3 regions of the Lactobacillus sp. M0393 genome follow, and region 1 is predicted to be linked to each of the others. Evidence: predicted binding sites of a transcription regulator. Region 1 holds the regulator's gene; each other region holds the start of a gene.
The links. Region 1 encodes Rex, which represses fermentation and respiration genes when NADH is low (regulators of the CRP and FNR family bind a similar motif). Its sites were predicted from a motif close to TTGTGAANTANTTCACAA; they were not measured.

Region 1 (7,995 bases):
GCTGCAAAGCTCTTCAAATGAGTGGCATAAATTTCACCAGTCGATAAATCGCTGTATGCCAATCCAAAACAACTTTTGGTAGTTACAACAGAGGTAAGATAATTCGATTCCTTGGCTTCACTGGGTTTGTCATTCATCAAGGTTCCGGGAGTCACAAGTTGGATAATACCACGTTTAACCATTCCTTTGGCCTTTTTCGGATCTTCAAGTTGTTCGCATAAAGCTACTTTATAACCCTTTTCAACCAGTGTATCTACATAAGATTGCACTGCCACGTGAGGTACTCCTGCCATAGGAACAGGGTTTTCGGCTTTGTTGGACCTGTGAGTCAAGGTTAATTCCAAAATTTGGGCACCCTTGATTGCATCGTCTTCAAATAATTCGTAAAAATCTCCCACCCGATAAAAAAGAAAGGCATCGGGATATTGCTTTTTAATTTGGTGATATTGCTCCATCATCGGAGTCAGGTTTGTTTGCGCCATTATTCTCCTTCTTTTCTGCATTACTGTTATTATTATACGCTAAACTATTCATTAAAAGAAAAAAGACCGCAAGTAAAACGATCTCTTCTCACAACACATATAAATAATTCAAAAAATTAGGCAATATTTCCTTCAATACTTGCTAAATCTTTCTTGCCATCCATCTTCACAATTGCACTAATTGCAGCCGTAATACCTTTTACATCATCTGCTAAGCTCAGACAAGGAGTTTCTGGTTTAGCAACAACTTGTTCTGGTAAATACGGAATGTGCATAAAGCCAGCTTTTAAGTCATGAAATTCTTTATCAATCATATACTGCACTTGATACATAATGTGGTTGCAGACAAATGTACCTGCCGTCGTAGAAACTGAACTTGGAAGCCCAGCTTCCCTAATTGCCCGCGCCATTGCCTTAACAGGCAGTTGCGTGAAATATGCATTTTGACCGTCTGCCTGAATAGGTGTAGCAAGTGGTTGGTATCCTTTATTATCGGCAATGCGACCATCATCAAAATTAATTGCCACTCGTTCGGGAGTTAGACCATAGCGGCCACCAGCTTGTCCAATATTTAAAACATAATCAGGTTTTTCCTTCAGAATAGCTTCATGAACCACATCGGCACAATCACCGAAAACTGTTGGTATTTCAAGTTTTATGATTTGTGCTCCGGCGATTTCATTATCCAGCCGTTTAACTGCTTCGATCGCAGGATTAATTTTATCTTCACCAAATGGATCAAAACCTGTTACAAGAATTTTCATTATATTTCTCCTTACTGTCTTAAAATGCCAAAAAATACATTAGCATAATTTGAATAAGCAACATGCTGATTGCGATCGGAAATTGTTGTTTAATTACGCCTAGTTGATCTTTCATTTCCATAAGAGCAACGGGCAGGGTATTAAAGTTTGCTGCCATTGGTGTTAACAGCGTACCGCAATAACCCGAAGTCATCCCTAAAGCTGCAACTACAACCGGTGAACCTCCTTGTGCCACAACAAAAGGGATGCCAATTCCAGCAGTAATAACTGCAAAGGCCGCAAATGCATTACCCATAATAGCAGTAAACAGCGCCATGGCAACACAATAAAGTGTAACTCCTAACAAATGATTTCCAATAGGAAAAAGTCCGGAAATAGCCTTAGCAGTAACTTGTCCCACACCTGAAGCTGTAAATACCACACCTAAAGTAGCGAGCAATTGTGGTAAAATTCCGGCAGAGCCGACAGAGCGAACCATTCTCTGAGTATCTTCATACACAACTTTCACATTTGCTTTTGTCAAAATTTGTGCAATAACAAGTGAAACAATTGCTGCCACACCTATACCTACTTGGCCACCTAGATTAGTAAATTGGGCTATTAGCAAAGCTAAAACTGCTAGCAAGATACTTGGTAAGAAAATCCAGTTGCCAATGCGTTTAACCGTTTGTTGAGCAACTTTTTCATCCAAATCCCTGATGTGCCCTACGCGAACCTGTTTAAACAGAGATAACAAGGCAATAATTATAATAATTGCACCGTTAATTGCATTTGAAAGCCATTGCCCACAACAGAATAGTATTGCAAACAAAAACCAGAAAAGCCCGGTACCCCAACGCACAGGATTTGATTGATCACGCCAAGACTCAATTGCTGCAGCCAAGAAAAACAGCCCGATTAAGATATAGAACGCTAATAAAATATTATTGATTAAAGTATCCATTATTTCTCCTACTTCTCTTGCTGTTTGAGTAATTTTTGGTCAAACACATGATTGTAACCCACACATAAAATATAACTGATGATTGCAACTGGAAAAGTGTATAGAACTATGCCACTAGGATCAACTGGGTGACCCAGTGATTTCATAGTACTTGCAATAAGTAGAACGCTTGAAGAAGCTACGAATAAATTTTGGGCAAAGAAATTACCAAAATTTTCTGTTGCAGCCGCCCTACCTTTGATTTGGTCTACTTCAAGAGGCGTCAATTCGCTGTTAACCTTACCGGCCGCTTGTGCCATTGGATTAATTAGTGGCGCAATAAATTGGACGTGTCCTTGTAGAGATATACCAAAGGCACCAGCAATTTCACGAATGGCTTGGTAAATATCGAAAATACGACCTGGCGTCAATTTTTTCATTTTTTTAATCAAATTAACAGCAGTTTGCTTTAAGCCATGTCTTTCTAAAATGCCAATTGTCGGTAAAGTCAGAAAAAACAGGGAAACCATGCGATTATCCATAAATCCTTTACCCAAAATTGTCAAAAACGAGACAAAATCAATTCCTGAAACTAAGGCTGTAATTAAAGCAGCAATAATAACAACGGCTATGGTATCAAGTCCCAGCGCAAAGCCAATCACTATAACTACAATACCTAGTAAACTTAAATATTCCACTAATATTCCTTCCTATGTAAAGGCAGCAATTACTTATCAAATTCTGTAAGCAAAATTTCAAAGCAAAAATCCTACCAGCAAGCCCCACAGGATTGCTAGTAGGATTTATTAATTAACTAATAAAAACTAAATTACATCACACCTGGATTGCCAGCACCTGCATTTGGATCAGCGGCAGGTTTATCTTCTGGTATTTCGGCAACAACGGCTTCAGTAGTCAATAACAAGGCAGCAATAGACGCAGCATTTTGTAAAGCAGTACGGGTTACCTTAGTTGGGTCGATAATTCCGGCTCCAACCATGTTTTCCCATTTACCGTTGGCTGCATTGTAACCAACTTCATTTTCTTGACCTTCAAGCTTATTCAAGATAACTGAACCATCTTCACCAGCATTTTCAGCAATTTGACGAACTGGAGCAGTCAAAGCTTCTAAGACAATGTTAATACCTGTTTGTTCATCAGCATTGTCACCTTTAAGGTCCTTAACAGCGTCCTTGACATCTACTAAAGCAGTACCACCACCAGCAACATAGCCTTCATCAACGGCTGCACGAGTGGAGTTCAAAGCATCTTCAATGCGGTATCTGCGCTCTTTTAATTCAGTTTCCGTAGCAGCACCAACATGAATAACAGCAACGCCACCAGTTAATTTAGCCAGACGCTCTTGTAATTTCTTCTTGTCAAAGTCAGAAGTAGTTTCTGCAATTTGCTTTCTAATTGAGTCCTCACGGTCTTTAATTGCTTCATCTGAACCTGAACCATCAACAATAGTAGTTGAGTCCTTAGTTACAGTAATCCGGCGAGCTTGACCTAGTTGGTCAATCTTAGTGTCCTTTAATTCGAGCCCTAAGTCCTCAGTAATTACTGTACCACCAGTTAAAGCGGCAATATCTTGCAATTGTTCTTTACGACGGTCGCCAAAGCCAGGAGCCTTAACAGCAACAACATTGAATGTACCACGAATCTTGTTCAAAACTAATGTTGGCAAAGCTTCACCAGAAACATCATCGGCAATGATTAAAAGTGATTTGCCTTGTTGCACAATTTCTTGTAACAATGGCAAGATGTCTTGAATGTTAGAAATCTTCTTATCAGTAATTAAGATATATGGATTGTCAAGATCAGCTTCCATCTTGTCATTATCAGTTACCATGTATTGTGACAGGTAACCACGGTCAAATTGCATACCTTCAACTACTGATAATTCAGTTTCAATACCACGTGAGTCTTCAATAGTGATAACACCATCATTACCAACTTTTTCCATTGCGTCAGCGATTAAATCACCAACTTCTTTTGAAGCTGAAGAAACTGAAGCAACTTGAGCAATTTGGTCTTTTGAAGAAACAGTGTGACTAATCTTGTGTAATTCATTTACTACAGCTTTTGTGGCTTTTTCAATACCGCGACGAACACCAACAGGGTTAGCACCAGCAGTAACATTCTTCATACCTTCACGAATAATTGCTTGGGTTAAAACAACCGCAGTAGTAGTACCATCACCGGCAATATCATTGGTCTTTTGTGCTGCTTCTGCAACTAACTTAGCACCCATATTCTCATAGTGGTCTTTTAATTCAATTGCCTTGGCAATTGTCACACCATCGTTAGTAATGTCTGGGTTGCCGTAAGATTGCTCCAAAACAACGTTTCTACCCTTAGGACCAATAGTAGCCTTAACAGTATCAGCTAATTTGTCAACGCCCTTTAACAGGGAACGTCTTGCTTTTTCTGAAAATTTAATTTCTTTTGCCATATTTTTATACGCTCCTTAATTACTTAACAATTGCTAAAATATCTTTTTCGTGAAGGACTAAATATTTTTGACCATCGTATTTAACATCTGTACCAGAATACTTGTCATATAAAACAACGTCGCCTTCCTTAACAGTCATAGGTATTTTGTTGCCATTTTCAGCAAAGTTACCTTCACCAACAGCAACTACTTCACCTTCTGTCGGCTTTTGTTTAGCATTAGAAGCCAGGACGATTCCGCCTACAGTCTTTTCTTCTTCTTCTTTAACTTTTACGATCACGCGATCACCTATTGGTTGTAACACGTTTGTCCCTCCTAAAATTAAATTTTAATCTCTTTTATGTGCCATTAGCACTCCTATTTGTCAAGTGCTAACTTACATTTATGATAATAACCCCTTTTATGAAAAAATGCAAGAAAAAATTAGCACTTTGAGTAAAAAAGTGCTAATTTGCTTTTTAAAACTATTTTTTCTTATCCGAATCAAGAAAGTAAATAAGTGTCTGCAACTCAGTAGCCAAATCAACGTTTTGAATTCTAATGCCACTTGGTGCAGATAAACGAATTGGGGTGAAATTCATGATTCCCTTAATTCCAGCTTCTACCATATCATCAGCAGTTTTCTGAGCAGCCGCAGATGGCACCGTTAAAATCGCAATAGAAATTTGTTGGTCACTAAGCTGCTTTTTAAGTTCACTCATATCATAGACAGGCACACCGCTTAGAATTCTGCCGGTAATTTTCTCATCAATATCAAAAGCACAAGAAATGCGAATATTATTTGAACGTTTAAAATTGTAATTTAATAAAGCATGACCCAAGTTACCTACGCCAACCAAAGCAACATTTGTTAAAGTGTCTTGGTTTAAAATCTTTTTAAAAAAAGAAAGTAAACTTTTTACATCGTAGCCATAACCCCTTTTGCCCAAAGCGCCGAAATAAGAAAAATCACGTCTGATTGAAGCACTGTCTACCTGAACAGCTTCAGACAATTCAGTCGAAGAAACTTTTTCTTTGCCAGCCTCATTTAAGATAATAAGATAACGGTAATATAACGGCAACCTTTTAGCCGTTGCCGTTGGTATTTTGATTTTTTCCATTTAAGAAGCCTCCAACTTAATTAAGTAACCATAATTCGTTCTTGTGAATTTCTCAGCAATCAATTCTATTTTACCTATAAATTTACGTCATTTGCAAACATTTTTTTCACAATCTTTTAAATTTTAGCATAATGGTAACAGGCTTGATAATAGAAACTGGTATTTTTATTCATTCACGCTTAAAAAGCTGTATTTTTGCTCTTTTTCTTTCATATATCCATCAAACTCTCACACAAGAATTTCACTACGTATGCTAAAATGGTTTTTAGGTGAAAAATTATGATAATTGCACAAGGACACGATTTAGAAAAACAATTCGGTGCCAACACATTATTTAAAAATGTCAATTTTTCAATTGACGCAAATGCCAGAATTGGTCTGATTGGACCTAACGGGGTTGGTAAAACAACCCTGCTTAAGATTATGACTGGCGAGGAAGAAGCCACACATGGTGACTTCACCATCAATAAAAACATAGATGTCGGCTACATTGCCCAAGAAAATGGTCTAAATGAAAGTAAAACAATTTGGGAAGAAATGTTGTCTGTTTTTACTTCATTAATTAATATGAGCAAAAAAATCACAAGTTTACAGCAAGACATCGCTGCAAACCCCAAACAAAATGATCTGTTAAAACAATATGATCAACTGCAATTCAACTTTGAGCAGCAAGGAGGGTACACCTACCAGGCTGATATCAAAAGTATTTTGAATGGCTTTAACTTTCCCGAAGAAACTTGGTCCAAAAAAATCGCAAGTCTTTCCGGAGGAGAAAAAACCAGACTTTCATTTGTTAAATTGCTACTGCGCAAACCTGCTCTGCTATTACTTGATGAGCCTACCAACTATCTTGATTTAGACACTCTGGACTGGCTGGAAAGTTATCTTAAAAACTATTCTGGTGCTATTTTAGTTGTTTCCCATGACCAGTATTTCTTAGATAATTTAGCCACACAGATTTTTGAATTGCAATTTGGCAAATTAACTGCCTTTAAGGGTAATTATTCCGCTTATGTTGCTGAACGGCAGCTGCGTGATCGCCAGCAAGAAGAAGCGTATGAAAAGCAGCAAGAGCAAATCAAAAAAGACGAAGAATTTATTCAAAAAAATATTGTCAGAGCCAAAACTACTAAACGAGCTCAAAGCCGCCGCAAGCAATTGGAGAAAATGGAAAGAATTACTCCGCCAAAACACAAAAGCAAAGTACGCATTAATTTTCAAAGCGAGCGGCCATCTGGTAAAGAAGTTTTAATTTTACGTGATTTAACAATTGGCTATCCAACAAAAACAATGGTGCACGATATTTCTCTGCAAATAAATAAAGGCGACCGCGTAGCCGTAATTGGTCAAAATGGTATTGGTAAATCAACTTTACTAAAAACCGTGATGAAAGAATTGAAACCGAAAAAAGGCTCAATTAAATATGGTGCATCCCTTGATATCGGCTATTATGATCAGGAACTACAAGGACTTGATCCAACCAAAACGGTAATCGATACAGTTTGGGACCGGCATAAAACAATGCCTGAAAAAGATGTTCGTTCCATTTTAGCCAGTTTTTTGTTTACGGCAAAAGATATTGATAAAACTGTCGGACAATTATCTGGTGGTCAAAAAGCGAGATTAACGTTAACTGTATTATCACTTGAACATAACAACTTTCTGCTGATGGATGAACCTACTAACCATTTGGATCTTGAGGCGAAAGAAGTATTAGAAAAAGCTTTGCAGGATTTTGACGGTACTTTATTGTTTGTTTCTCACGACCGCTATTTCATCAATCAATTAGCTAATAAGATTGTGGAGATCAAAGATGGTAGTGCTCATGTTTACGAGGGTGATTATAGCTATTATTTAGATGAAAAAAACAAACAAAACATTGTTACAGAGAACCAGTCGGCAGCAAACAATACGGCAGCAAAAGTAGACGAAAATAAAAATAAACTTTCTTATCAAGAGCAAAAATTGCGCGATTCACAAAAACGTAAATTGCAAAGAGAAGTTGAAAATACCGAAAATAAAATTGAAAAGCTGGAAAAAGAGCAAAAAGATATTCAATCTCAAATGGCTGATCCTGAAATTGCCACTAATTTTGACAAATTAGGTCCCTTGCAAGAACAGCTTAGCGCTGTACAAAAACATCTGGACGATACAAATGATGCTTGGGAAAAAGCACTGACTGAACTGGATAGCTTTGACTAAAACAATATATCAAGTAAGCACAACAAAAATAGAAACAAATCAGCCTTTTTATCTGCTGTTTTTATATTTT
Region 2 (7,995 bases), on a different contig from region 1:
ATTAATAATTGACCAAAATTATGACATACGCCACCAAGAATTGATACCCCCATTATGCTGAAAAATCTGGGAACCAGCGGTAAAAATAATTTCATTAAAAACAGACTTAAAAATGACCCTGCTGCAGCAAATAAAAAGGTACCAGTACCTCCTGTCATCAGAGCAGTTAGCACCAGGCGCAAAAATGTCAGTAAAATACAATTATTAAAAGGTAAAATCATTAATGCGATCATCGTTATAATATTAGTTAAACCAAGCCTGGCACCAGGTGCAAAGAAAAAGGGCGAAGGAAACATTTGCTCAACAACACTAAGAATAATTCCTTGTGAGCATAGAATTCCTGTAAACACATATGTGCGTAAATAATTATTTGTTTCAGTCATAATATTTAAATCTATTTATTATCGTCAATTTGATTTTTATTTTTTAGCTCAATTAAAAATTTATGTGGCAGACAGACTATTGTATCCCCGCTTTCGCTTTTCCAGCCTTCTTTAACACATACTTGATCCTTACAATTGGCATCAATTACCCGAATCTTGTGCTTTTTTATTTGTACAATATTAATTTTACCATTTTTTTGATAACGCCATTTCTGATCTTTAGCCAAAGAAAGTCTTTTCACTTCACGATTATTAATTTTGACGATTCCTATAATTTGATCGTCAGCTTTTTCCTGATTGTGCAACATATAAAAAGGAGTAAAACTAATGATTAATAAAACTACTATTATTAAAAAATCACCAAGTTTAAGCTTCTTTAAAATTTTCATGTATTACCTCACTAACAATAAAACTAAAAAAGTCTTACAGATAAAACCATAGGACTTTTTAGAGTTAGCATTGTTAGTTCTTTACCCCGTTTTTATCGACATGATAAATTGGTTTCAAGATACCATATCTCAGCTTAGTAAGCTTCTTTTCCAGCCATGGAACAAACCACATGTCCAGACCAAATGCTCTACCAGAACCGTTCATAACTGCTATTGCCGCAAATATCATCCAAACATTTACCCAATAGTTCATTCCTGATAGACAGAAAATAGCTACAAAAATTGCACTCATGCCACCGGCAAACCACGTGCATAATCCTAAAACCAGCATAATTCCTAATGCAATTTCCAAACACGTCATTGTCTTTTGAGCAACTAATGCCGCATCCTTGTTAGGAATCATGACTTTAGTCATTGATTGTACCCAGTTTGGCATTTTATCAAAAACAGCCATTGGTGAGTGACCATAATCATAGTTTAGGGAAAATAGTGCAGGAGCAGCAGAAGTCGCTGCCTTGCCACTTGCTGCTGTAGTAGCGGCAGCTTTTTGTGAAGCGCCACTGGTTGCAGCTTGCACAAGCCATGGAAAATGCAGTTGCAATTTGTTGGTAAACCAAGAACCACTGCCTTGAACTTTATACCAGCAGTCTACTAACCACATTAAGCCTAAGTAAATTCTCAAAGGTACAGTCCATAAGACATTGCCATACCGGTTAAGATTACCGCGCCATAAAGTTGGGCGCTTAATTCTGAACCATTCATCCATAATATAATGGAAGAGATAGTGACCAGAATAGATTTCCATAAAGTAAATCATATCCACTATGTCTTTCATTAAGATGGCGAAAAAGCCGCTCAGATGAAAAGTATTAACAAGAGAGGCCACACCCCAGGCAGGCCCTAAAGAAACCATAAATCCTGAATAAGTCCCTTTAAATTTGACTGGTTCACCGCCGTTAATCTGGCTCAAAATATTTCTTAAAGCACACTTACCAGCAGATTCAGCTCCCTGAACCACTTGTGGTTCACCGCGGCCGCTGCCGTTAGCATCATAAAGAGCAACGTCTCCTATGACGTAAACATGTGGATCAGTTGGAATTTGGGAATATTCATTAACTATAATTCTGCCAGCTCTGCCAGTCTCAAAACCAAAGTTTTTAGCAGTATCAACAGCTTTAACACCAGCAGTCCAAATTAAAGTTCTGGTCGGATATGTTGAACCATCTTTAAGATCAATATAATTTTCATGAACACCAACAACACCGGTATTGACTTTAATTTCTACACCTTGTTTTAAGAGATATTTTTCTGCCTTATCAGCATCAGAGCGATCAAGCATATTCATAACCGTTGGTGCCATTTCCATCATTGTTATCTTGATGTCATCTTTTTGCAGATTATATTTTTTAGCTAAATCACCACGCCAAGAATTTAATTCTCCTGCCATTTCAGTGCCAGTAAACCCGGTACCAACAACGACAAAGTTAAGATACTGTGCCCGCTTTTCGGGATCGCGTTCTTTAGAACCTAAATGAACCATCATATCAATGTGGTCACGTAATTGCTCTGCATCGTCCAGATTGCCTAAAACAAAGCCGTTTTCTTTAACACCAGGAGTATTAAAGTCATTAGGCTGCGAACCAATAGCTAATATGACATAATCGTAGGGATAACTGCCGTTATCGCCAATAACTTTTTTGGCAGATTGATCAATTTTGGTAACATTGTCAGTTACAACATCAACATTTTTTCTCCGCGAAAATAAACGTTGCAGATCATATTTCAAACTTTTGGCTTCTACCCTGTTAGCCGCAACTTCATGAAGTGAAGTCATCATAGTCATATAAGGATTTTTATCAATCAGCGTGATTTTGATATCATGCCGCTTTTTTAATTTCTTGGCAAGGTGCTTAGTCGTATACAGACCACCATAGCCGCCGCCAATAACTACAATATTTGTTTCAGCCACTTTTAACACTCCTTAATGCGAATATACTAGTTATATTATATTATACTAGTGTTTTGGACTATGGTAAAGTGGTCACTTTCACAAACTATGTTCGTAATATTTTACTTATACGATTTAATTGCTATCATTATAAGTTTTCGCTTTCATATTTTGTAGTTGCACAAAGTAGAGCTCTATCTTATAATTATAGTAAGTGAACACGTACACAATGTTATAATCTTTTATTATTACTGAGGGAGATATTATGAAAAAGAATAATTTAATATATAGTACTGCCATTCTGGCACTCTCTACACTTTTATTAAGTGCTTGTTCAACAACAGCTAAGAAAAGTTCTTCAAGCGATTCTAAGCCAAAGGTAAGCAAAGTTGAGAAAAAGAAAGCTCCTAAGCAAATTGCCGGTGGTAAACTGCAAGACGGTGTTTACAAATTAGTAGAAGACAACTATTTCAATGGCTACAAAGTAAAGGTTTCTATGACTGTTAAAGGTGGCAAGGTTACAGACACTAGCTATGACAATGTAGACAAGAACGGCAAGTCAAAGTCAAAGGATACTAAATATGAAGCACAAATGAAGAAGTATTCTCAAGCAAAGATTGGCCCTAAGGAATACATCCCGCAACTACAAAAATCATTCGCGGCAAATGGTGCTAATTCGAGCGCTATTCAAGTTGTTACTGGAGCCACTAGTTCCAGTAATACTTTAAAGAACTATGTTAACCAGCTAACTCAAGCCGCTCAAAAAGGTGATACAGCCACCATTCACATCAATAATAATAAGAAGATGAAAGATGGTACATATAAATTAGCTGAAAAGAATTATAGTCACGGCTATCGTCAAGTTTTAACTATGGTAATTAAAAAAGGTAAAATCAGTGACTTTACTTACGACCAAGTTAACAAAAAGGGCGTTTCTAAGACCAAGAATGCTGCTTATGAAAAGCAAATGAAGAAGGTTAACAAAGTTGGTCCTAAAGAATACATTCCAAAATTACAAAAGGAATTCATCAAAGCTAAAGGAAATACTGAAAAAGTACAAGCTGTTTCAGGAGCAACAGAATCTTCTCATTCATTTATTGCTTACGCTGAACAACTAATTAATGCCGCTCAAAAAGGTAAAAGCGGAACTATCAAGGTTGACAATATCGTTTACCAGGAATAAAAAGATAATTAGTTAATCACAAAAAGAGTGACATTTAGCCGCTCTTTTTTATTAGGAGAAATAAATTATATGACGAAGCGAACAAACAAGTTTTTGCTGCTACTCGTATCACTATTAGCAAGCTTCAACCTGACAGCTTGCTCAACTCAGAGTAAAGACACAGCACCGGCCAAAACCGCTGTTACCACTACCCCTACTTCAGATACTCAATTTCTAATGGGAACAGTTTGCACCATTAAAATTTACAATCAACACCAGCAAAAAGCCTTAAAAGCGGGTTTTAAGCGCATTAAACAGTTAGCCACTGAAACTACCGTTAATCAAAAAGGCAGTGAAATAGACAAAATTAACAAATATGCCGGAATTAAACCGGTAAAAGTTACTCCCACTATTTACCGTATGTGCAAAGATGCTTATTATTATAGTAAAATTTCCGCTGGTACATTCGACTTAACAATCGGACCAATTACCAGTTTATGGCGGATTGGCTTTCCTGACGCACATAAACCTAAGCCAAGCACCATCAAAAAACGGCTGCCATTAATTAATTATCATAATGTGGTTTTTAATGATCAGAAACAAACTGTTTTTCTTAAGAAAAAGAAAATGATGCTCGATTTAGGTGGCATGGCCAAAGGATTTATTTCTGATGAAGTCATGAAAGTTTTGCAAAAAAATGGTGTGACCAGCGCGATTATTGATTTAGGCGGAAACGTTTATGTTATGGGCAATTCTCCTACGAATAACAGTAACTGGACGGTAGGTATTCAGGATCCCAGCGCTGCGCGTGGTGATGCCATCGGCTCTTTACCGCAAAAGAATGCAACTGCAGTAACATCAGGTATTTATGAACGATACCTCAAAGTCGGTAATAAAGTTTATAGCCACTTAATGAATCCTCAAACAGGTTACCCTTGTCAAAACAACTTGTTAAGTGTCACAATTATTGCCAAGCGTTCAACCACTGGCGATGGCCTTTCAACTGCTGTATTTAATCGCGGTTTGAAAAAAGGCTATGATTATGTGGAACATAAACCTGGTGTAGAAGCAATATTTATCACCAAAAAGAAAAAAGTATATATTACTTCCGGCTTGAAAAATAAATTCAAATTGTTTTCAGGTAATGGCTATAGACTTGCAAAACTTAAAAACTAGTAATTAATTTTTCTCTGTTAAATGATGTTCTGAAAGGAAAATTCAATGGAAGCTAAAACGAAGTACAGTCATTTCACAATAACTGATTTTTTTGAACTGGTACGGCTTAATACCAAGTTAAACAGCTTAATGCCCTATTTATTAGGGATACTGTTTGCTTATTTTTATTTTCATACTTTTAGTTGGCAGAATTCTTTAATATACCTAGTTGCTCAAGGCGCGATTGCCTTATTTGTAACTGGTTTTAATAATGTGCAAGATTATCGTCTGGCTAAAAGCAAGGATTATCAAAAAGAACATAATTTAATTGGCAAACGTAATTTATCACCAGCAACCGCAATGGCGGTTATGCTTAGCCTACTTTTAATTGCAGCAGTCTTGGGAATTTGGCTAACTGTGCGAACCAATCTTTTTATTTTACTGATCGGCGCTCCCGGACTTTTTGTCGCTGTATTTTACACCTACGGGCCCGTTCCCTTTTCCAGAGTACCGCTAGGCGAAATTCTTGCCGGCTTATTCGAAGGGCTGGGAATTATGTTCTTAGCGGTTTACATCAATTCTCCCGTAACCCAATTAGCCTATTTGAATTTTGATTGGCCGCAATTTAGTGTCGGAGGCAACTTAGCCAATCTATTATTAATTTTTTGGGTAGCTTTACCGCAAGCATTCTTTAACGCGGCGACAATGCTGGCGGATAATACCTGCGACTTAAAGCAAGACTTGGCTAATGGCCGTCACACCCTGCCCTCATATATTGGCGTAAAAAATTCCTTAAACTTATTTAGTTTTTTAACCCTGGCTCCATTTGCAATAGTCGCTATCAGTGTCATATTTCGCCTTTTACCCATTTGGCAACTATTAATTTTTGTAACTTTACCTAAGTTATACAAAAACGTGCAGGCATTCAGACAGAAGCAGACCAAGGATATGGCTTTTTGGGTTGACGAAGATAATATCAAGCACAGAGTACCCACAACTTTTGACTTGGCTCCGCAAAATTTGTTTTGGTTTCAGTTAATGCAAGTCTTTGGGCTGATTTTGGGCATTATCTTTCATTAAATAAACACAATAAAAAGCACGCTCAGGATGATATGACCCCCAAATTTAGGACAAATTTGGGGGTCATCTTTATGTCTAAATTATCTAAACAAGATAAAATTGAAATCTATCATCTTTGGCATGATTATCAAATCGGCCCTGCTGAGTTAAGTCAGCGTTATCGGGTTGGCAGGACTAATATTAGTTACTTGTTAGCTTTAATTGACCGTCATGGTCTAGCCATTTTAGATCAGCCTTACACTGCTTATACAAGTAATTTTAAGGAGCAAGCTCTCAAGCGAATCATAATTGACCATGAACCCCTTTATCACGTAGCACTAGATTTAGGTTTAAAAAGTCGTGGCATGTTGTCTAATTGGCTGCGCGAATATCGTAAAAATGGGTATAATATCGTTAACAAGCAGAAAGGACGACCGCCCCATGACCAAAAGAGAACAGCTGATCAAACAGGAAAATCATCGGCTCAAGCAAGAGAACGAACGCTTACGCCAGCAGAACTTGAAGCTGAAAATCGAGAACGATTCGTAAAAAAATTGAGCGTCTTAGTCGACCAGCGGACCAAGAACCGCAAGCCGCGGAAATAGCTCAGGCAGTTACCCAACTAAGGCGCGAGCTTAAAGTCAGCGTAACTTTTATTCTTGATACCATTAATGCCAATCCGAATCTGCCCCATCTATCCCGCAGTAATTATTACTACACTTTAAAGAAGAAGGATAAAGAGCGGAATAATCGAGAAATAATGGCTGAAATTAAAGCTATCTATGAAGAACACAAGCACCGCTATGGCTATCGCCGCATTACTGCAGAGCTTAGGCGTCGCGGTTTATTAATCAACCATAAAAAGGTGCAGCGCTTAATGAACAAGCTGAAACTGTTTGGCATAGTCAGTAAACGCTGGCACAAATACAGCAGCTATCGCGGCACTCAGGGTCCGATTAAGCCTGACCTGATTAAACGCAGCTTCAGTGCTGTTTATCCCAATCACAAATGGTATTCAGATGTGACGGAGTTTAAGCTCAAGGGGCAAAAAACCTACTTATCACCGATCATTGATGGCTGCACCCAAGAGATTGTTTCCTATACTATTTCCCGCAGCCCTAATCTTAAGCAGACCATGGATATGTTAAAAAAGGCCTGGGACAAACATCCGGCACTAAATGGTTTGATCTTCCATACCGATCAAGGCTGGCAATATCAAAATTATCAGTTTCAAGCTTGGCTCAAAAACCATGGCATTAGCCAGTCAATGTCACGCAAGGGCAATTCCCTTGATGATGGATTAATGGAAGGCTTCTTCGGCATACTCAAACGAGAAATGTTTTATGGCTTTGAAAAGCAGTTTAAAAATCTCACTGAACTGGAAGATGCGATTAGAGACTACATTGAATATTACAATCAGAAAAGAATCAAAATCAAACTAAAAGGACTAACTCCGCTTGAATATCGGCAGTTAGTCCTCAGTTAGCAGCTAATATAAAGTGTCCTAATTTTGGGGTTCACATCAGGAGCGCGCTTTTTTATTGTCTAAATTTTTTAAAATTCAGCATTGTGATGTCGCCGAACTGTTATCAGATAAATAACAAAATAAACTAGTAACATCAATACTATTGGTAGCCAAACTTTATAATATGCTGTTGGCAAAACCTGATCAAAAAATTTTAAGCCAAACAAAACATCAAAGACACCAAATGTTGCAGGAACAAAGAACAAAAGTCCTGTTTTGCTCTGCCATGCTCTTTGAGCCAGCCTCTCATTCGCTAACTTCTGTTCTCTTTTAGCAGCTTTTACTACTATCATTAAAACAGTAATCAGACTTACGCCAAACACAAATGCCACTGAATAGCCCAAGATCTTCATTTCTTTACTCATCCCCAAAAT
Region 3 (7,995 bases), on a different contig from region 1:
GCTAATCACAGTCACGCTGCGCAAGAAGTAATCAAAAATAATTTCCACAAGTTTCCTAAAGATACTTGTTTTATCTGTGCCAGCGATCGTATTGCTACAGGAGTGGTCAGGCAATTGCAGGATGAAAAGGCTAAAGTTCCGGCTGACTTTGGTGTGATTGGTTACGATGGCGTTTTTCTGGATCAGGTTTCCAACTTGAAGTTAACTACCGTTAAACAGCCAATTTTTAAAATGGGTGAACTCTTGGCCAACATGCTCTTACGCAAAATTGATCAAAAAGGGTCTCCTCAAGGAGAGGCACTAATTAAGCCTTCCTTAGTTAAAAGAGAATCAACCAGGTGAAATATAAGTACAAACAGAAATACACATAATAATCAGGTATCGGCTTGATTACTATGTGTTTTTTGACGTCTAGTCTTTTTTAGGCAAAAAAAGTGAATGGACAGACAACATGTCTGACCACTCACCAACACTAAAGTAGATTATTACTTCTACTTACTTAATCACAAACTACGGTAAAAAATATGAATAACAGATTTACTTTGCACCCATTTATTTTAGCACAGATTAGCTTAAAATAATGATTTTAATATGTATATTTTTACGGTATGAAATCCGCGCAAGAGAATTGAACTGATATAAATAAACTCACAAAAAATGCCAAAACAACTAAAAAAGTTTTGGCATTAATTATTTAAAAATAAATATATCTTGCTTTTCCCAAATTTCACACATTTCTGGGGTATTGAACAAGAATTAAATTGTCCAATACCAAAATCTTATTATGAAATTAAGCCAAAGGCAAGTAAGAATGATATGACCCTCAAATTTGTCCTAAATTTGGGGGTCATATTTTCTGGAGAAAAACTAATTCTCTCAGACTCTAAGAAATGGTTTTAATGTAAGATTGTTTTCTTTATTATTCAGGTTTGTAATCAGGATCGATAATTAAAACAGGTTTGATTGTTTTACCAGAAATTGAATCAGCATTAGCCTGATTAATATCTTCAAATTGATAAAACTTTTCAGTCTTATCAAATGGAAACTTCCCTAATTGATAGAACTCAAGCAATCTTGGTATGTCAACTTGTGGAATGGCATCACCCATGTTAACGCCAACCACTTTTCTATCATCTACACAAAGATCGTTCCAAGTAGAAATAGTCAGGTTCTGAGCTGTTACGGCAATTGCTGCGCAAGTGCCGCCCTGTGCCAAGGCCTCAACAGCATTTTTAATAACGCCAGAAACACCAGTAGTATCAACTGTCCAGTCAACACCATATCCACCAGTTAATTCCTTGATCTTGGCAACTGGGTCTTCTTCTTTACTGTTGATTGTATGTGTGGCACCTAATTCTTTAGCTAATTCAAGCCGCTCTGGAACAACATCAACTGCTATTACTTTGGTGCAGCCACTAATTACACCAGCCATCATTGCAGCTAATCCTACTGCGCCAGTACCAAAGACAGCAATAGTATCGCCTGGTCTAGCTTTCAGAGTGTTGAAAACAGTACCGGAACCGGTAACGTAGCCGCAGCCTAGAGGGCCAACCTTGCGCAAGTCGATACTATCATCAATTTTTACTGCATTTCTCTGATCAACTACAGTAGTGGTAGTGAATGATGATTGGTTAAACATATCACAAATTCTGTGACCATCTTTTTGGAAATGATCATCACCATCTGCACGGACACCGGAAAGATTATAGTCGCTATAATGACGGCATTGGGTTGGGATACCCTTTAAACAATTATCACAAATACCATCAGCGTAGAAAGATAAAATTACGTGATCGCCTACACTGAAGTTTTTAACTTGGTCACCAACTTTTTCAACAATACCAGAACCCTCATGTCCTAGAATTACCGGGTAGCCAACACTTGAATCACCTTTGCGCAAGGCTTCATCTGAGTGGCAGATTCCGCTTGCCACCATGTGAATTTGCAAGTCAGTTGGTCCTACTTCGTGTAAATCAATATTGTCTTCGATCTCAAATGGATCGCCCATTTTTTTAACAACAGCAGCTTTTATTTTCATAAAAAAATCCTCCTTACCTGTTAGCGATTTCAAGATTATTGTGAACCTGTACACATAAAAATGCAATAGTTTTTTAGGAAAAAACATACCTGAATATACCGCACAACGCTAATTTAATTGAACTAGCGGCGATTTTTTTGATAGCGGTAACATTGCCATTACCATTGCCTCTCACCTGGTTTCTCAGCTAAACTTTAAGTGGAGGTATAAATTTATGACGCACTGGTATGAGCATGCAATAATTTACCAAATTTATCCCAAGTCTTTTCAAGACAGTAATGATGATGGTATTGGTGATTTAAATGGCATCAGGCAGAGATTACCTTATTTACAACAGCTCGGTATTAATACTATTTGGCTAAATCCTATCTTTGTTTCACCGCAGGTTGATAACGGCTATGATGTGGCAGATTACTTTAAAATCGATCCCCGAATGGGAACAATGGCAGATATGAAAGCTCTAATTGCTGCTTGTCATCAAGTAGGGATTCATGTGCTTTTAGATTTTGTTTTAAACCATACTTCTGATCAAAATGAATGGTTTCAAAAGGCCAAAAGTGATCCGCATAGTCAATACCGCGACTACTATATTTTTGCAGGTGCAAATAATCAGCGTCCCAATAACTGGGGCAGCTTTTTTGGCGGCAGCGTTTGGGAACCGGATCCGGCAGGTACGGGCCAATTTTATTTCCATTTGTTTGACAAGCACATGCCCGATTTAAACTGGCGTAATCCCAAAGTAAGACAAGAAATGCTCAAAATTGCGGAATTTTGGCTGGCTCAAGGAATAGATGGCTTGCGACTTGACGCTTTTATTCATATTGCCAAGGCAGATTTACGGCAAAGTTTTCCGGTAAAGAAAATAGCAAATGAAGATGACCAAACGATAGTTGCTGAACCCTTTTTTGCTAATTTGCCCCAAGTTCAGAAATGGCTGCGCCCATTTTGTGAGCAAATAAAAAAGGATTATCCGGAAGCTTTGCTTTTGGGGGAAGCTGCCAGCGCTAATGTTAACTTAGCAGCGGACTATACGATGAAAGATCACCATCTTTTAGATAGTGTTGTTACTTTTCGTTATTTTAAGGATGATCAAAGGCACATTGATCCTAACTTGCCTGCAGATTTTCAGCCTAAAGGACTTGACTGGGATGCTTTTAAGAAGACACAGGTTATTTGGCAGCAAACTCTGGCGCAGGTTTCTCAACCTACATTATATTGGAGCAATCACGACATGCCGCGACTGGCTAGCAGAATAGCAAAAACTGAAACACAGGCACGCAGCTTAGCAATGCTGATGTATTTGCAACGGGGAATCCCCATTATCTACTATGGCGAAGAATTGGGTTTAAAAAACCTGCTTTTTACTGCTGAAGAAGAGTTTAATGATCAAGAAGCGGAACGCTTTATCACGAAAGCTGCAGATTGGGATCTAACAAAAGCGGAAGCATTAAAAATGGTCAGTCAAACGCATAAAATGCCGGCACGAGGGCCGATGCCGTGGACAGCTAAAAAGCCAAATTATGGTTTTTCAAAAGTGAGTCCGTGGCTTGAAGGGCAAAGTCAAAATAACGCTAATGTTCAGGCCGAACTGGATGACCCTGACAGTATGTTTAACTTCTACAGACAACTGATTAGTTTGAAAAAAACGGCTTTGTTTCAATCAGGTAGTTTTTACATGCTAGCAACCGCGAATGACAGCTACGTTTATCAGCGGGATTTAGCAAATGATAGTGCAATCGTGGCTGTTTCACTAAGCAGTCAAAAATTAAAAATTAAACTACCTGGTGAATATAGGAAAGTCATGTTAACTGCCGGACAGCATTATTTAAATAATGATGAATTAATTTTGATGCCGTATTCTGGTGTGGTTTTAAGTAAATAATGGAGGAAAAAATGCAATTAGCAGCCCTGAAACATAGAACAGAAAGCGAAGACTGTTTTGTCATTAGTCAGCACCATGTGCGGATTCGGTTCCATAGTGCCAAAAATGATGTTAAAAAAGTAATAGTTCATTATACTGATAATTATCTTGATACCAAGACTGATAAAACCGTGGCCATGACTAAGGCGGGACAAGGGCAGGTAACTGATTATTGGGTAGCAACTTTGAAAGCTCCTTATCGCCGCCTTAAATATACTTTCGAAGTCATTGGCCAGGATGACGGCCATAAAATTGTTGGAGACCGCGGGATCAAAGACTTTACCGCAGCAAATTTAGCAGCTGACAGCAGCTACTTCAAATTGCCTTACTTGCATGAAATTGATCAAACCAAAACCCCTGACTGGGTTAAAAATACTGTTTGGTATCAGATCTTTCCTGAGCGTTTTGCCAATGGTGATAAAAATAATGACCCTCAAGGTACAAAACCCTGGAATCCGCAAGATCATCCCGGACGAGAAGACTTTTACGGGGGCGACTTACAGGGTATTATTGACCATCTGGACTATTTAAAGGAACTGGGCGTTAATGGGTTATACCTGTGTCCGGTTTTTAAAGCTAGCTCCAATCATAAGTATGATACGATAGACTATCTGCAAATTGACCCTGATTTTGGTGACAAGGATTTGTTTGCCAAGTTTGTGAGTGAAGCTCATAAAAGGGGAATGAAGGTAATGCTGGACGCTGTCTTTAATCATTTAGGCGGCCAGTCAATGCAGTGGCAGGATGTAATCAAAAATGGCACTAAGTCGCGGTTTGCATCCTGGTTTCATATTAATCATTTTCCAGTTAAACCATATCAAGGACCTGAGGCAGGCGGACCAAATTATGATACCTTTGCTTTTGAAGGACAAATGCCCAAATTAAATACTGCCAATCCTGCAGTCCAAGATTTTCTGCTGGAAATCGCAACTTATTGGGTAAAATATTTTGATATTGATGCCTGGCGGCTGGATGTTGCTAACGAAGTAGACCATCATTTTTGGCGAAAATTTCATGATGCGCTTACTGCAATTAAACCGGACTTCTATATTGTAGGTGAAATTTGGCATAGTGCACGGCCTTGGCTCAACGGTGACGAGTTTTCTGCAGTGATGAATTATCCGTATACTTTACAGATTGAGGAGCATTTTCTGCACAAAACAAAAACAGCCCAGGAACTAGTTGCGGCTCTTACTGATCAACTAATGATGTACCGCGACTGCACGAATCAGGCCATGATGAATATGCTTGATTCTCATGATACCGCCCGTTTACTGACACTTGCAGGTGAAAATAAAGCGCTGGCTTTGCAAACCCTGACTTTTATGTTCGTGCAGACTGGCAGCCCGTGCATTTATTACGGTACTGAAATGGGAATGACGGGAGGAGAAGATCCCGATTGCCGCAAGCCAATGGACTGGCAAAAAGAGGGCACGCCTTTTTGGTATGAAGTGCAAAAGCTGATTGCTTTTAGAAATAACCATGCTGCTACTTTAGGTAACGGCACAATCAGTCTAAGCGTTACGTCTACCGGCTTAATCAAAGTTAAGCGAATTGGTGCAGAAAAGATCACTGCTCTTTTTAATACAAGTCCTGATAAGATTGCTGTTGCCACAAAGGGCCAGGTAGTATTAAGTCAGAATTTTGCAGCTGGGCAACTTGCCGAGCACGGATTTGTCATTGAACTTGCAAATTAATTTTAAAAACAACTAGTTGGTGCTGGTTGTTTTTTTAAAACATGATTCTGATACCGTTAACAGCGATTTTGCTATTGTCAAATACCTCGTTTTTGCGAATAATGAAAGCGTAAACAAAAAACCTCACCAAAGAGGGAGCGAAAGTAAATGAAACGAATTTTTGAGGTTGACCCATGGAAAGTTGCCACACACAAGTTTTCCCCGGTGGATAAAAGGCTGCAGGAAAGCATTACTGCGATTGGCAATGACTATATGGGGATGCGCGGTAATTTTGAGGAAGGATATTCTGGCGATCAACTGCAGGGTACATACTTAGCAGGTGTCTGGTTCCCAGATAAAACGCGAGTAGGCTGGTGGAAAAACGGCTATCCGAAATATTTTGGCAAAACCATTAATGCCCCCAGCTTTATTGGAATTGGCATCACAGTTAATAATGAAAAAATTGACTTAGCCAAGATTAAATTTACAGATTTTTATTTTGAATTAGATATGCATCAAGGTTTGCTTAGCCGCAGTTTTATTTATGAGGGTGCAAATACTAAAATCAAGTTTGAATTTCAGCGTTTTTTACACATTAGGTTAAAAGAAGCGGCTTTAATCACTGTTAAAGCTACTGTACTTGCAGGTCAGGCAGAAATTGAGTTTAATTCAACGCTTGATGGCACAGTTACTAATGAAGACAGTAACTATAATGAACATTTTTGGCTTAGCTGCAATGAGAATGCTGCAAAGCGTTCTATTCAAGTTATAACCAAGCCTAATCCTTACGATGTGCCTCAATTTACGGTTTTATTAAAAGCAGGCCTGAGAAATAATAATCATGTTGTTAAGGGTACTGTTAAAACGGCAAAAGCAAAGTTAAGTGAGAAGTTGGCAGTTACTCTAAATGCTGGAGAAAGTTACACTTTAGAAAAAGATGTGATCGTAATTACCAGTCGTGATGTAGCACCCGAAAAGCAAAGTGATCGTGCGGATGAGTTGATGCAACAATTGCAATCAAAAAGCTTTGCAGAAAATTTGGCTGATCATACTGCGGTTTGGCAAAAGCGTTGGACTAAAAGTGATGTAGTTATTACTGGTAATGATGAAGCGCAGCAGGGTATTCGTTTTAACATTTTACAGCTATTCATGACGTATTACGGTGAAGACAAGAGACTTAATATCGGTCCTAAAGGTTTTACTGGTGAAAAATATGGTGGCGCCACATATTGGGACACAGAGGCTTTTATCTTTCCGATGTATCTTTGTATTACTAAGCCGAATGTCACGCGGGCGCTATTACAATACAGGCATGATCAACTTGACGGTGCCTATTATAATGCTAGGCAGCAGGGCTTAGCCGGAGCACTTTTCCCAATGGTAACCTTTAACGGGATTGAATGTCATAACGAGTGGGAAATTACTTTTGAAGAAATACACCGTAATGAAGATATTCCCTTTGCAATCAAACAGTATACTAGTTATACGGGAGACGACTCATACGTTAAGAACGAAGGCATGGATGTCCTGGTAGGCACTGCCAGATTTTGGGCTGATCGAGTCCATTATTCTAAATGGCGGCATAAATATGTTATCCACGGAGTAACAGGACCTGATGAATACGACAATAATGTTAATAATAATTGGTTTACCAACATTATGGCGCAATGGGTACTGCAATATACTTTAAAGAGACTGCCACTTGCGGATAAGGCTGCCCAGGAGCGTTTAAATGTAACTAAAGAAGAAAAGGCAAAATGGCAGGACATTATTGAAAATATTTATTTGCCTGAAGATAAAGAACGCGGCATTTTCTTGCAGCAAGATGATTTTTTGGATAAAGATATTAGACCGGCTACAGAAATTCCGCTTGACCAAAGACCAATAAATCAGCATTGGTCTTGGGATAAAATTTTACGGTCACCTTTCATCAAGCAGGCCGATGTATTGCAAGGTATTTATTACTTGGATGACAGGTTTACCAAGGAGCAAAAAGAGCGTAACTTTGCATTTTATGAGCCGTTGACGGTGCATGAAAGCTCCCTTTCCGCCTGTATCCATTCAATTTTGGCAGCGGAATTAGGGCGTAAAAAGCAGTCAGTAGAATTTTATGAACGCACGGCACGCCTAGATCTCGATAACTACAATAATGATACGAATGACGGCCTACACATTACTTCGATGAGCGGTTCTTGGCTGGCAATAGTCCAGGGATTTGCTGGCATGCGTTATGATCACAATCAATTGAGATTTAATCCTTTTGTGCCAGATAATTGGACCGGGTATAGTTTTAAAATTAATTATCGCGGCCGCTTAATTCAGGTGGAAGTGACGCAGCAGGAGACATGTATTACGTTAAT

Region 2: the regulator Rex is predicted to act here: its motif matches at 2,933-2,950, upstream of pplA (extracellular electron transfer flavoprotein PplA).
Region 3: the regulator Rex is predicted to act here: its motif matches at 2,077-2,094, upstream of H3R29_RS08675 (NAD(P)-dependent alcohol dehydrogenase).

Annotation. Positions count from the first base shown of each region.
Region 1 covers NZ_JACFPK010000005.1:181,470-189,464, reverse strand. Annotated here, with positions in the region: gene mutS (DNA mismatch repair protein MutS) at 1-458, opposite strand, end outside; gene pcp (pyroglutamyl-peptidase I) at 599-1,246, opposite strand; gene H3R29_RS05785 (DUF979 domain-containing protein) at 1,266-2,189, opposite strand; gene H3R29_RS05780 (DUF969 domain-containing protein) at 2,198-2,866, opposite strand; gene groL (chaperonin GroEL) at 2,998-4,623, opposite strand; gene groES (co-chaperone GroES) at 4,643-4,927, opposite strand; gene H3R29_RS05765 (redox-sensing transcriptional repressor Rex) at 5,088-5,723, opposite strand; gene H3R29_RS05760 (ABC-F family ATP-binding cassette domain-containing protein) at 6,003-7,925, shown strand.
Region 2 covers NZ_JACFPK010000001.1:119,964-127,958, reverse strand. Annotated here, with positions in the region: gene H3R29_RS00620 (Gx transporter family protein) at 1-383, opposite strand, end outside; gene H3R29_RS00615 (NusG domain II-containing protein) at 395-772, opposite strand; gene H3R29_RS00610 (FAD-dependent oxidoreductase) at 846-2,741, opposite strand; gene pplA (extracellular electron transfer flavoprotein PplA) at 2,986-3,903, shown strand; gene H3R29_RS00600 (FAD:protein FMN transferase) at 3,973-5,058, shown strand; gene H3R29_RS00595 (UbiA family prenyltransferase) at 5,104-6,117, shown strand; partial or broken gene H3R29_RS00590 (IS3 family transposase) at 6,189-7,582, shown strand; gene H3R29_RS00585 (hypothetical protein) at 7,651-7,995, opposite strand, start outside.
Region 3 covers NZ_JACFPK010000010.1:48,254-56,248, reverse strand. Annotated here, with positions in the region: gene H3R29_RS08680 (LacI family DNA-binding transcriptional regulator) at 1-342, shown strand, start outside; gene H3R29_RS08675 (NAD(P)-dependent alcohol dehydrogenase) at 920-2,038, opposite strand; gene H3R29_RS08670 (alpha-glucosidase) at 2,253-3,920, shown strand; gene H3R29_RS08665 (glycoside hydrolase family 13 protein) at 3,932-5,656, shown strand; gene H3R29_RS08660 (glycoside hydrolase family 65 protein) at 5,804-7,995, shown strand, end outside.